Regions from separate parts of the Enterobacter sp. ECC-175 genome, predicted to be linked through region 2. Evidence: predicted binding sites of a transcription regulator. Region 2 holds the regulator's gene; each other region holds the start of a gene.
What was found. Region 2 encodes PurR, which represses purine synthesis genes. Its sites were predicted from a motif close to CANGCAAACGTTTGCNTG; they were not measured.
Positions count from the first base shown of each region.

Region 1 (4,653 bases), 1.4 Mb from region 2:
GCCCTGCAGCAGCAGGGACGGGCTTTGCGTCACTTCCACCAGGCTAAAGCGCGCTTCGAAGCGATCAGACCGGTTGCGCACGAAGCGCGGCCAGGCCTCGCTGCCCGGGATCAGCTCGCGCAGGTTAGACATCATCTGGCAGCCGTTACAGACGCCCAGCGCCAGCGTTTGCTGACGGTGGAAGAAGGTTTCGAACTCGTCGCGCACGCGGCTGTTGAACAGAATGGACTTCGCCCAGCCTTCGCCCGCGCCCAGCACGTCGCCGTAGGAGAAGCCGCCGCAGGCCACCAGCGCCTGGAAATCGTCCAGCCCGGTGCGCCCTGCCAGCAGGTCGCTCATGTGGACGTCGATAGCGTCAAAGCCCGCGCGGTGGAAGGCGGCCGCCATCTCAACGTGGGAGTTAACGCCCTGCTCGCGCAGCACGGCCACTTTCGGACGCGCGCCGGTCGCAATGTACGGCGCGGCGATGTCTTCATTGATGTCGAAGGAGAGCTTCACGTTCAGGCCCGGATCGTTGTCGTTCGCCCTGGCGTCGTGCTCCTGGTCCGCACATTCCGGGTTATCGCGCAGGCGCTGCATCTGCCAGGTGGTTTCCGCCCACCACATGCGAAGGGTGGTGCGGCTTTCGCTGAACACCGCGTGGCCATCGGCTTCAATCACGAAGCGATCGCCCTGCACCGCTTTCCCGAGATAGTGCACGCAGTCCGCCAGGCCGTGCTGCGCCAGCAGCGCCTCGACGGCTTCGCGATCCGCCGCGCGCACCTGAATCACCGCGCCCAGCTCTTCGTTAAACAGCGCCGCCAGACGGTCTTCGCCAAGCGTGGCAACGTTGGCTTCCACGCCGCAGTGGCCGGTAAAGGCCATTTCAGCCAGGGTGACCAGCAGGCCGCCGTCGGAACGGTCGTGGTAGGCCAGCAGCCTGCGCTGGGCGACCAGCGCCTGAATGGCGTCGTAGAAGCCCTTCAGCTGCGCCACGTCGCGCACGTCGGCTGGCTTATCGCCAAGCTGACGGTAAACCTGCGCCAGCGCGGTGGCCCCCAGCGCGTTTTGGCCTTTGCCCAGGTCAATCAGCAGCAGGGCGTTATCTTCAGTGGAAAGCTGCGGCGTGACGGTACCGCGCACGTCCTCCACGCGGGCAAACGCGGTAATCACCAGCGACAGCGGAGAGGTCATCTCGCGCTGCTCGCTGCCTTCCTGCCAGCGGGTTTTCATCGACATCGAGTCTTTACCCACCGGAATGGTCAGGCCGAGCGCGGGGCAGAGCTCTTCACCGACGGCTTTCACCGCCTCATACAGGCCCGCATCTTCGCCAGGGTGGCCGGCTGCGGCCATCCAGTTCGCGGAGAGCTTGATGCGTTTGATATCGCCAATCTGCGTGGCGGCGATGTTGGTCAGCGCTTCCCCCACGGCCAGGCGGGCGGAGGCCGCGAAGTCCAGCAGCGCCACCGGCGAACGTTCGCCCAGCGCCATTGCTTCGCCGTAGTAGCTGTCGAGGCTGGCGGTGGTCACGGCGCAGTTCGCCACCGGGACCTGCCACGGGCCGACCATCTGGTCGCGCGACACCATGCCGGTCACGGTGCGGTCGCCGATGGTCACGAGGAAGGTTTTCTCCGCAACAGCAGGCAGGTGCAGCACGCGGTTGACCGCGTCGGCAACGGTGATGCCCTGACGGTCCAGCGCCTTGCCCGCCGCCTGACGGGTTTCCACGTCGCGGGTCATTTTCGGCGTTTTGCCGAGCAGAACGTCCAGCGGCAGATCGATCGGCTGGTTGTCGAAATGGGTGTCGCTTAAGGAAAGGTGTTGCTCTTCGGTCGCTTCGCCAATGACGGCGTACGGCGCGCGCTCGCGGCGGCACAGCTCGTCAAACAGCGGCAGCTGGTCGGCGGCAACCGCCAGCACGTAGCGCTCCTGGGATTCGTTACACCAGATTTCCAGCGGGCTCATGCCCGGCTCATCGCTCAGGATGTCGCGCAGGTTGAAGCGGCCGCCGCGGCCGCCGTCGCTGACCAGCTCCGGCATGGCGTTGGACAGACCGCCCGCACCCACGTCGTGGATGAAGAGGATCGGGTTGGCATCGCCCAGCTGCCAGCAGCGGTCGATCACTTCCTGACAGCGACGCTCCATTTCCGGGTTGTCGCGCTGAACGGAGGCAAAATCAAGATCCGCATCAGACTGGCCGGACGCCATAGAGGATGCCGCGCCGCCGCCCAGGCCGATGTTCATCGCCGGGCCGCCCAGCACGATCAGCTTCGCGCCGACGACGATCTCGCCTTTCTGCACGTGATCGGCGCGAATGTTGCCGATCCCACCCGCCAGCATAATTGGCTTGTGGTAGCCGCGCAGCTCTTCGCCGTTGTGGCTGTCCACTCTCTCTTCGTAGGTACGGAAGTAGCCGTTCAGCGCCGGACGGCCAAATTCGTTGTTAAACGCCGCGCCACCCAGCGGGCCATCGGTCATGATGTCCAGCGCGGTCACGATGCGCTCCGGCTTGCCGAAGTCTTCTTCCCACGGCTGTTCGAAGCCCGGGATGCGCAGGTTAGAGACGGAGAAACCCACCAGGCCCGCTTTCGGTTTAGCGCCGCGTCCGGTGGCGCCTTCGTCACGAATTTCACCGCCAGAACCGGTCGCCGCGCCCGGCCACGGGGAGATCGCCGTCGGGTGGTTGTGGGTTTCCACCTTCATCAGGATGTGGGCAGGCTCCTGATGGAAGTCGTAGCGGCCGGTGGCGTGGTCGGCAAAATAGCGTCCCACTTCGGAGCCTTCCATTACCGCGGCATTGTCCTTATAGGCAGACAGCACGTGGTCGGGCGTTTGCTCCATGGTGTTTTTGATCATTTTGAACAGCGATTTAGGCTGTTTCTCACCGTCGATAACCCAGTCGGCGTTGAAAATTTTATGGCGGCAGTGCTCGGAGTTCGCCTGCGCAAACATATAGAGTTCGATGTCGTTCGGATTGCGGTTCAGCTTAACGAAGGCGTCCTGCAGGTAGTCAATCTCGTCGTCTGCCAGCGCCAGGCCGAGACGCAGGTTGGCGTCAATCAGCGCCTGGCGGCCCTGCCCGAGCAGGTCCACGCTTTGCACCGGCGCGGGCTGGTGATGAGAGAACAGCTGCTGCGCCTCTTCAAGAGAGGTAAACACGCTCTCCATCATGCGGTCGTGCAGCTCGGCGGCAACGGCCTGCCACTGCGCGTCGGTCAGGGTGGATGCTTCCACGTAGTACGCCACGCCGCGCTCAAGGCGATTAATCTGGCTCAGGCCGCAGTTGTGAGCGATATCGGTCGCTTTAGAAGACCAGGGGGAGATGGTGCCGGGACGCGGCGTCGCAAGGATCAGTTTACCGGTTGGCGTGTGGCTGCTCAGGCTAGGACCGTATTTGAGCAGACGCTCCAGCTGTACGCGCTCCTCTGCGTTCAGGGGAGCATTCAGGTCAGCAAAATGGACATACTCAGCGTAAATAGTGCTTACCGGAAGGTCGGCTGCCTGAAAACGTGCCAGCAGTTTGTTAATACGGAAGGCAGACAGTGCAGGCGAACCACGCAGAATTTCCATCATAAGTCTCTCGTCTTCGAAGCGCCGGGGCGCTTACAGTGTGCGCAAGGGGGGAAAACGGGCGTCATTATAGAGAATCCTGAGCTCCGACGAAACCGTTTGCGTCGAAATAAAATCCGCGCAGACCTTTAGCAATAGATGTGACCTGTCTCTCTAATTGGTTGCCAAGTGGCGCAAGTTTACGCAAAATGCCGCTCATTCAATGGCAAACCTAACTTTTCACATGACTACAGCACACTGAGGCAATTGACGTCGCAGAGAATTAACTAATTGAAAAAATTAAAGATTAATTATCTGCTCATCGGCATTGTTACGTTGCTGCTGGCAGTGGCCCTCTGGCCTTCTATCCCCTGGTTCGGTAAACCCGAAAACCGCATCGCCGCCATTCAGGAGCGGGGAGTGCTTCGCGTCAGTACCCTCTCCTCTCCGCTCATCTATAGCGACATTAACGGCAAAACGATTGGCCTCGACTATGAGCTGGCCCAGCAGTTCGCTGACTATCTCGGCGTTAAGCTCGACATCACCGTTCGCCAGAATATTAATCAGCTGTTTGACGATTTGGACAACAACAAAGCGGACGTTCTCGCGGCGGGGCTGGTCTATAACTCCGAGCGCAGCAAGAACTATCAGCCGGGCCCGACCTACTATTCCGTTTCCCAGCAGCTGGTTTACCGCGTTGGCAACCAGCGTCCACGCTCGCTGGAAGGACTCACGGAGCAGCAGCTGACGATCGCGCCGGGGCACGTAGTGATTGACGATCTGCGCAGCCTCAAGGAAAAGAAATATCCCGATCTGAGCTGGAAGGTTGATCCGAAGCTGGGCACCAACGAGCTGCTTGAACAGGTGAAAGACAAGAAGCTGGCCTACACGATTGCCGATTCGGTGGCGATCAGCCTGTTCCAGCGCGTTCACCCGGAAATTGCCGTGGCGCTGGACGTGACCGATGAGCAGCCGGTGACCTGGTTTAGCCAGCTGGACGACGATCAGACCCTCTCCGCCGCCATGCTTGACTTCTTCAACACCATCAATGAAGACGGTACGCTGGCGCGGCTGGAAGAGAAATACCTCGGCCACGGGGATGACTTTGACTACGTGGATACCCGC
Region 1 covers NZ_CP143776.1:3,960,506-3,965,158, forward strand. The annotation lists gene purL (phosphoribosylformylglycinamidine synthase) at 1-3,552, opposite strand, end outside; gene mltF (membrane-bound lytic murein transglycosylase MltF) at 3,820-4,653, shown strand, end outside.
Region 1: the regulator PurR is predicted to act here: its motif matches at 3,638-3,655, upstream of purL (phosphoribosylformylglycinamidine synthase).

Region 2 (4,653 bases):
GCATCACGCGCATCTGCAGCGGCGGAACGACCGCAAAGGTCGCGGCTCCCCAAACGACCATTGCCACGGCGGCACCCGCCTGGCTTTGCGCAAGCCACGGTATGGCCACCATGATGGCAATCAGCAGAGTTAAAAAACCCTTCAGGGTTCCGCTGACCGAACGGTCGGCAAGCCTGCCGCCGAGATAGTTGCCGATGGAAAAGCCCACGCCGATCAGCACCAGCATAGCCGTGACAAACGCCGGCGTCGCACGGGTGATATCGTGCAGGACGGGGGCAATATAGGTGTAAAGCGTGAACATGGCGCCCGCGCCCAGCACCGTGGTGAGCAGCGCGGAAAGCACCTGCGGGCGCGCTAGTACCGACAGCTCTTTGCGCACCTCTGGCCGCTCGCCCGCACCGCCCTTCGGCAGCGAGAAGAACAGCGCCACCATGGCGACCACGCCCAGTCCGGCCGTCGCTAAGAAGGACATCCGCCAGCCAATCGCCTCACCGAGCCATGTCGCAGCCGGTACGCCGCCAATGTTCGCAATCGTCAGCCCCATAAACATGGTGGCGACCGCGCTGGCCTGCTTGTGCTTAGGCACAACGCTTGCGGCTACAACGGAGCCCAGGCCGAAGAACGCGCCGTGGTTAAGGCTCGTCAGAATACGCGACAGCATCAGCGTGGTGTAATCGGGTGCAATCGCCGACAGCACGTTGCCGAGAGTGAAGATAGCCATCAGGAAAATCAGCGCGTTGCGGCGCCCGCGATGGGAAAGCAGCAGCGTCATCAGCGGAGCCCCGACCATCACGCCGATCGCGTAGGCGCTAATCAGCATCCCCGCCGCCGGGATCGAGACGTCCACGCCCCGGGCGATAACGGGTAAGAGCCCCATCGGGGAGAATTCAGTGGTGCCGATCCCAAACGCGCCAATGGCGAGGGCCAGCAGGGGAAAATTGATTTTCATGCGCTTACTCCGAATGCCGCGTCATAGCACGACACAGAACAAAGAAGTCAAAAGCATGACATCAATCACAAAAAATGAGAAGTTAACAATTTAGCAAAAGATTTTTGCCACAGAAGTAACAATCTAGAGACGAGCAGGAGGGAGAGGACTCTCCCCCCGTCAAAATCAGTGCAGTGCAGCCGTCAGCCCGCCGGCAACAATCAGCGCCAGCACAATAACGGTGGTCATCAGCGAAAACTTAAGATCGGAACTCATCAATTTTTCTCCTTTTAATCCCCACACGGAAAGTGAGCTTGCTCATTTTTGCACAGTTTGCGTCAAAAATCTTCCCGGATTTATAACGATAACCACTTTTGCTCTTCCCCTTTTCCTCAAGATAGGACAAAATTCCACGCTAAATTTATTAGCGTACCGGCCATTGACCCCCTCCTGACGTCCTGTGTCGTTTTCCCGGCGTGTCGCAATTCAACATTGCGTAATAAGGGTGAGAGAAGGCAAACGTTTACCTCCCCATTTTTCAGGATATTAGGATAGGGTCTGGAGTGACATTTAATGGCAACAATTAAAGACGTAGCAAAACGCGCAAACGTTTCCACTACAACCGTATCACATGTTATTAACAAAACCCGCTTCGTGGCGGAAGAGACGCGCAACGCCGTCTGGGCCGCGATCAAAGAACTGCACTACTCACCGAGTGCGGTTGCGCGCAGCCTGAAGGTTAATCACACCAAGTCTATCGGCCTGTTGGCGACCAGCAGCGAAGCGGCCTACTTTGCCGAAATTATTGAAGCCGTTGAGAAAAACTGCTTCCAGAAAGGCTATACCCTGATTCTGGGCAACGCGTGGAACAACATTGAAAAACAGCGCGCCTATCTGTCGATGATGGCGCAAAAGCGCGTAGATGGCCTGCTGGTCATGTGCTCCGAGTACCCGGAGTCCGTTCTCTCCATGCTGGAAGAGTATCGCCATATTCCGATGGTGGTCATGGACTGGGGCGAAGCGCGTGCCGATTTCACCGACTCGGTTATCGATAACGCCTTTGAAGGCGGCTATATGGCAGGGCGCTATTTGATCGAGCGCGGCCACCGCGATATCGGCGTCATCCCGGGCCCGCTGGAGCGCAACACCGGCGCGGGACGCCTGGCCGGGTTCATGAAAGCCATGGAAGAAGCGCTGATTAACGTGCCGGAAAACTGGATAGTTCAGGGCGACTTTGAGCCGGAATCCGGCTACCGCGCGATGCAGCAGATCGTCTCCCAGCAGCACCGTCCTACCGCCGTCTTCTGCGGCGGCGACATCATGGCGATGGGCGCGCTCTGTGCGGCAGACGAGCTCGGCCTGCGCGTGCCGCAGGACATTTCGGTGATCGGGTATGACAACGTGCGCAACGCGCGCTTCTTCACCCCGGCGCTGACGACCATTCACCAGCCGAAAGACTCGCTGGGCGAAACGGCGTTTAACATGCTGATGGACAGGATCGTCAGCAAGCGCGAAGAGTCGCAGTCCATTGAGGTTCACCCTCGCCTGATTGAGCGCCGCTCCGTTGCGGACGGTCCTTTCCGCGACTACCGCCGTTAATTCTCTTCGGGGCCAGCTACGCTGGCTCCCTCAGCCACTCCCTGTTCAGCGTTTCGCTATCTCCCAGATACTCCAGCAGCCAGGCCATGGCGGGCGAGACGTCATTTTGCTGCCAGGTCAGGCAGCACGCCGCGTCAGGAAAGGGATTTTCCAGCGCCAGGGCAACCCACTCTCCGGCGTCAATTCGCGGACGCGCAAAGTGGACGGGCACCATGCCCACGCACAGCCCCGCGCTCAGGCAGGTTGCTGAAGAGTCCCAGTCGGGCGCCACCACGCGCCGCTGGTTGTCCAGCAGCCAGGTAATACGCTTGGGCAGCGATCGCGACGTATCTTCCAGCACCAGCGACGGCCAGTTGCGCAACGCGTCATCGCTCAGCGGTCCTTCCATCGCCGCCAGCGGATGATGGCGCGCGACCACGCAGATCCAGCTCAGCATGCCCATGTCCCGAAAGGCGTAGCGCCCGCCCACGGGGATTGCCTGGGTCGCGCCGATAGCCATCTCTACCCTGCCGTCCGCCAGCGCGTCCCATACGCCGTTGAACACCTCCTGCGATACCCTAAGCTCGACGTCCGAGAAGTGACGGTAGAAATCGACGATCATCTGCCGCGTGCGCTCCGGCCTGACGATGTTATCTACGGCGATGGAGAGATGCCCGCGCCAGCCGTTGGCAATCTGCTGGCACTGTTCGCGGGTGATCTGCATTTTTTTGATAACAGAACGCCCTTCTTTCAAAAACCACGCCCCAGCTGGCGTCAGTTCCACATCCCGATGCCGTCGCTCAAAGAGCGGAACGGCGAGCCACTCCTCCAGCTGCCGAACCGTATAGCTTATCGCCGAGGGGACGCGATGCAGCTCCTGTGCGGCACCGCTAAAGCTGCCGTTGCGCGCAACGGCATCAATCACTTCAAGAGAATAATCTGACCACATTTTCTGCCTGCAAAATTTTTGATTGCAACAGCCAAATATTAGCGTTTCACAAGCTGCTTTGCACTCCCTACACTCTTCGCCACCGTATACCTGCCTCCTTGAGGAGAAAAAAGAGTGCAACCCAGGAAAGGATTTTTAGTCTGGCTCGGCGGCCTGAGCGTGCTGGGCTTTTTAGCGACCGACATGTATTTGCCCGCGTTTGCCGCCATGCAGGAAGATCTGCAAACGCCTGCTGCCGCCATCAGCGCGAGCCTGAGCCTGTTCCTGGCAGGCTTTGCCTTCGCACAGCTGCTGTGGGGGCCCCTCTCCGACCGCTTTGGCCGCAAGCCGGTTCTGCTGCTCGGCCTGGCCATTTTCGCCGTCGGCTGTTTGGGCATGCTGTGGGTGCGCGATGCCGCCTGGCTGCTGGTGCTTCGCTTCATTCAGGCGGTGGGCGTTTGCGCCGCGGCGGTGACCTGGCAGGCGCTGGTGACCGATTACTATCCAGCGTCGCGCACGAACCGAATTTTTGCCACCATCATGCCGCTGGTTGGCCTTTCGCCTGCCCTGGCCCCGCTGCTGGGCAGCTGGATCCTGGCGCATTTTGACTGGCAGGCGATTTTTGCCACGCTGTTTGCGATTACGCTGGTACTGATGCTGCCCGCCTTCGCGCTTAAGCCCGCGCATAAAAAAATAGAGCACGCTGACGCGAAGCCGATCACCTTCATCTCCCTGCTGAAGGCCAAAGCTTACCGCGGCAACGTACTGATCTACGCCGCCTGCTCCGCAAGCTTCTTTGCCTGGCTGACCGGCTCGCCGTTTATTCTGCACGATATGGGCTATAGCCCAGCGGCGATTGGCCTAAGCTATGTCCCACAGACCATCGCTTTCCTGGTCGGCGGCTACGGCTGTCGCGCCGCGCTGCAAAAATGGGAAGGCCAGCAGATGCTGCCGTGGCTGCTGGTGCTGTACGCCCTTAGCGTCGTTGGAACCTGGGCAGTAGGCTTTATCCCCGGGGCGGGGCTGGCAGAAATTTTGATTCCGTTCTGCGTTATGGCGGTCGCTAACGGCGCCATTTACCCTATCGTGGTGGCCCAGGCATTGCGCCCGTTCCCTCATGCTACGGGTCGCGCAGCCGCATTGCAAAACACCCTGCAGCTGGGCCTGTGCTTCCTGGCAAGCCTCGTGGTCTCCGCGCTGATTGCTACGCCGCTGCTGA
Region 2 covers NZ_CP143776.1:2,515,471-2,520,123, reverse strand. The annotation lists gene V1599_RS11945 (MFS transporter) at 1-949, opposite strand, end outside; gene V1599_RS11940 (YnhF family membrane protein) at 1,115-1,204, opposite strand; gene purR (HTH-type transcriptional repressor PurR) at 1,502-2,527, shown strand; gene punR (DNA-binding transcriptional activator PunR) at 2,544-3,455, opposite strand; gene punC (purine nucleoside transporter PunC) at 3,570-4,653, shown strand, end outside.

Region 3 (4,653 bases), 1.8 Mb from region 2:
GTTCACCACGTCATCGCGCGTGGTGCTTTCATCCAGCGTAATGCCGACGGCGTTATGGATGTCGCTGCGCAGGTTGATTTCCGCCGCGTCGGCGCGTGCCAGCACGGTCGCCTTGTCCGCCACGTCCACGCACAGGGTGTCGAAGTAGTGGTTATGACGCAGCTTAAGCCCTTTCTGCTGCAGGCCGCAGGCCAGAATATCGGCCAGACGGTGGATGCGGCTGGCAATGCGCTTCAGGCCGGCCGGACCGTGGAAGACGGCGTACAGGCTGGCGATGTTCGCCAGCAGCACCTGTGAAGTACAGATGTTGGAGTTCGCTTTCTCGCGGCGGATGTGCTGCTCGCGGGTCTGCATCGCCATGCGCAGGGCGGTGTTACCGGCGGCATCTTTCGATACCCCGATAATGCGGCCCGGCATGGAGCGTTTGAATTCATCTTTCGCGCCGAAGAACGCCGCGTGCGGGCCGCCGTAGCCCATCGGCACGCCGAAGCGCTGGGCCGAACCGAAGACGATATCCGCGCCCTGTTTGCCCGGCGCGGTCAGCAGCACCAGCGCCATAAAATCGGCGGCAACGCTGACGATAACTTTGCGGTTTTTCAGCTCGGCGATCAGCGCGCTGTAATCATGTACTTCGCCCGTTGTGCCCACCTGCTGCAGCAGCACGCCGAAGACGTCCTGGTGATCCAGCACTTTGTCCGCGTCGTCGACAATCACGTCAAAACCGAAGGTTTCCGCGCGGGTGCGCACCACGTCCAGCGTTTGCGGATGCACGTCCGCCGCCACGAAGAAGCGGTTGGCGTTTTTCAACTTGCTGACGCGTTTTGCCATCGCCATCGCTTCGGCAGCGGCGGTCGCTTCGTCCAGCAGCGAGGCGGACGCGATATCCATGCCGGTCAGGTCCAGCGTCACCTGCTGGAAGTTCAGCAGCGCTTCCAGGCGGCCCTGGGATACTTCAGGCTGATAAGGGGTGTAAGCGGTGTACCAGCCCGGATTTTCCAGCATGTTACGCAGGATAACCGGCGGCAGCTGCACGTTGGTGTAGCCCATGCCAATGTAAGACTTATAGCGCTTGTTAAGGCCGGCAATGGCCTTCAGCTCCGCCAGCGCGGCGAACTCGGTGGTGGACTCCCCGATCTGAGGCGGCGTCGCAAGCTGGATGTCCTTCGGCACGATCTGGCCGATCAGTGCGCTTAATGAATCCGCGCCAACCGTTTTCAGCATCTCCTGCTGTTGCTGAGCGTCCGGCCCGATGTGACGTTCAATGAAGGCGCCACGGTTTTCAAGCTGGCTTAAAGTCTGTGTCATGAGCGATGGTTCCTGAAACGTGCAGTGAATGTGTTTTATCCCTCTCCCTTAGGGAGAGGGCTGGGGTGAGGGTGTCGTCAGTTCCCCTCACCCTACCCTCTCCCCACAGGGGAGAGGGATAATGGCTTACTCGTTTTCTAACAGTGCTTCGTACGCGGTCGCATCCAGCAGCGCGGCAACCTGCGCCTCGTCGCTGGCTTTGATCTTAAAGATCCAGCCGCCTTCATACGGCTCGCTGTTCACCAGCTCCGGGGAGTCGCTCAGCGCGTCGTTGACGGCCACAATTTCACCGCTGACCGGTGCGTAGATATCGGAAGCCGCTTTTACGGACTCCGCAACCGCGCAGTCGTCGCCCGCGCTCACGGTGGTGCCCACGTCAGGCAGGTCGACAAACACCATGTCGCCCAGCAGCTCCTGCGCGTGCTCGGTGATCCCTACGGTGTAAGTGCCGTCCGCCTCTTTGCGCAGCCACTCGTGTTCTTTGCTGTATTTCAGTTCTGCTGGCACATTGCTCATTGAAGTTCTCCTGATAAAAATGATTAGGCGACCGGCTTACCGGCGCGAACAAAAATCGGTTTGGTTACGTTGACCGGCATTTCACGGTTGCGGATCTGCACCACCGCCGTTTCGCCAATGCCCGCCGGGACGCGCGCCAGGGCGATACTGTAGCCGAGCGTCGGGGAGAAGGTGCCGCTGGTGATCACGCCTTCGCGGTGATTGCCATCGGCATCGGTGAAGCGCACCGGCAGCTCGCCGCGCAGGACGCCTTTTTCCTTCATCACCAGGCCAACCAGCTGTTCAGTGCCCTTTTCACGCTGCATTTCCAGCGCTTCGCGCCCGATGAAGTCACGGTCGGCCGGTTCCCAGGCAATGGTCCAGCCCATGTTGGCAGCCAGCGGAGAGACGCCTTCGTCCATCTCCTGGCCGTAGAGGTTCATTCCCGCTTCGAGGCGCAGCGTATCGCGCGCGCCCAGGCCCGCCGGCTTCACGCCCGCTTCGACCAGCGCGCGCCAGAAATCGGCGGCCTTCTCGTTCGGCATCGCAATTTCATAGCCCGCTTCGCCGGTGTAGCCGGTGGTCGCAATAAACAGGTCGCCCGCCTGCACCCCGAAGAACGGCTTCATGCCTTCGGTGGCTTTGCGCTGCTCGTCGCTGAACAGAGAGGCGGCCTTCGCCTGCGCGTTTGGCCCCTGCACGGCGATCAGCGACAGATCGTCACGGACGGTGATGTCGATGGCGTAAGGTTCGGCGTGTTGAGTGATCCAGGAGAGGTCTTTTTCGCGGGTGGCGGAGTTGACAACGAGGCGGAAGAAATCTTCAGTGAAGTAATAGACGATAAGGTCATCAATCACGCCGCCGGAGGCATTTAGCATACCGGTATAAAGCGCTTTGCCCGGCGTCTTTAGCTTCGCCACGTCGTTTGCCAGCAGATAACGCAGAAACTCCCGGGTGCGGCTACCGCGCAGATCGACAATCGTCATGTGGGATACGTCGAACATACCGGCATCGGTGCGCACCGCGTGGTGCTCATCAATCTGCGAGCCGTAGTGCAGCGGCATCATCCAGCCGTGGAAGTCCACCATGCGGGCGCCGCATAACACGTGCTGTTCGTACAAAGGAGTCTGTTGAGCCATCTTTTCCTCGTTGAAAAATTCCACCGTGAAACCCGGTATCGGCCCCGTATATGGCGCCGACGCAAACGTTCTCTTTTACCTGAACTTACCACCGAAGCCGGCGGTAAACCATAAGCTAAAGAAGGTCATCACATTAGCTTATGACTAAAAAACGCTAAAAAGCCTACAGAGTTATTCACTGGAAAAATGCGATTAAGCCCGCACAAAATTAACATTGATCTAACAGTATTCAGCACAGGGTGATATTTCGTGCGGAAAAATGGGCCAGATTTTCGTCATGAAAAAAAGGTGAGATTAGATTATCTAATGCGAAAAAACGCGTGAAATTAGATTATTTCAAATGAGGTTATTTCCCCGGCGCGGAGGCCGGGAAAAGAAAGTGTGACGGGGGTCAATACTATTGGAGCCAGTCGGGAAGATCGTTAAGGCCCATTGCCTGACGGAGAAGCTGCGGCTTAACGCCGGGAAGGGTGTCGGCAAGCTTAAGGCCGATATCGCGCAGCAGTTTTTTCGCCGGATTGGCCCCGGCAAACAGCTCGCGGAAGCCCTGCATGCCCGCCAGCATCATCGCCGCGCTGTGCTTGCGGCTGCGCTCGTAGCGCCGCAGGTATAAATGCTGGCCGATGTCTTTCCCTTCGCGGTGCAGGCGACGCAGCTCTTCCACCAGCTCGGCCGCATCCATAAAGCCGAGATTCACGCCCTGCCCGGCCAGCGGATGAATGGTATGCGCCGCATCGCCGACCAGCGCCAGGCGGTGCGCCGCAAACTGGCGCGCGTAGCGGCCGGTCAGCGGGAAGACCAGACGCTCGCTCTCAAGCGTGCACAGGCCAAGGCGGTTATCAAACGCCACGCACAGCGCCTGGTTAAAGGCTTCCGGCGTGGCGTCCTGCATCTGCTGCGCTTTTTCCGGCACCAGCGACCAGACGATCGAGCACAGGTGCGGATCGCTGAGCGGCAGGAAGGCCAGAATGCCGTCGTTGTGGAAAATCTGGCGCGCGACGCCGCCGTGCGGCTCTTCGGTGCGGATGGTCGCCACCATCGCGTGATGGCGGTAGTCCCAGAAGGTCAGCGGGATATCGGCCTTGTTACGCAGCCAGGAGTTGGCGCCGTCAGCGCCTACCACCAGACGCGCGGTGAGCATGTCGCCGCTTTGCAGGGTAATAAACGCCTCGTTTTCGCCCCAGGCCACCTGCTGGATCTGCGCGGGTGCCATCAGCGTCACGTCGCTACAGGCCTGCGCTTTTTGCCACAGCGCGTGGTGAATCACCGCGTTTTCGATGATGTGCCCCAGGTGGCTGTACCCCATGCTTTCGTCATCAAACGCGATGTGGCCGAAGCTGTCTTTATCCCACACTTCCATACCGTGATAGCAGCTGGCGCGCTGGGCCACGATATCTGACCAGACGCCAAGCCGCGTCAGCAGCTTTTCGCTGGCCGCGTTAATCGCCGATACGCGAAGCGCCGGCGGCGCATCCGGCGCGACGGGCTGAGGCAGCTTTTGCTCCAGCACGGCCACGCGCAGGCCGCTGCCCTGTAATCCGCAGGCCAGCGCCAGCCCGACCATTCCGCCGCCTACAATGGCGACATCAACATTTTGCACGGTGATAACTCCTTAACGCGCGACCCAACCAAGGGTCCGCTGCGCCAGCACGTCACGTGCCGGAATGAATAATTCCATCGCCACCAGCCCGAGGTTGCGGCCTGCCACCAGCGG
Region 3 covers NZ_CP143776.1:4,298,889-4,303,541, forward strand. The annotation lists gene gcvP (aminomethyl-transferring glycine dehydrogenase) at 1-1,305, opposite strand, end outside; gene gcvH (glycine cleavage system protein GcvH) at 1,432-1,821, opposite strand; gene gcvT (glycine cleavage system aminomethyltransferase GcvT) at 1,845-2,939, opposite strand; gene ubiI (FAD-dependent 2-octaprenylphenol hydroxylase) at 3,337-4,539, opposite strand; gene ubiH (2-octaprenyl-6-methoxyphenyl hydroxylase) at 4,552-4,653, opposite strand, start outside.
Region 3: the regulator PurR is predicted to act here: its motif matches at 2,998-3,015, upstream of gcvT (glycine cleavage system aminomethyltransferase GcvT).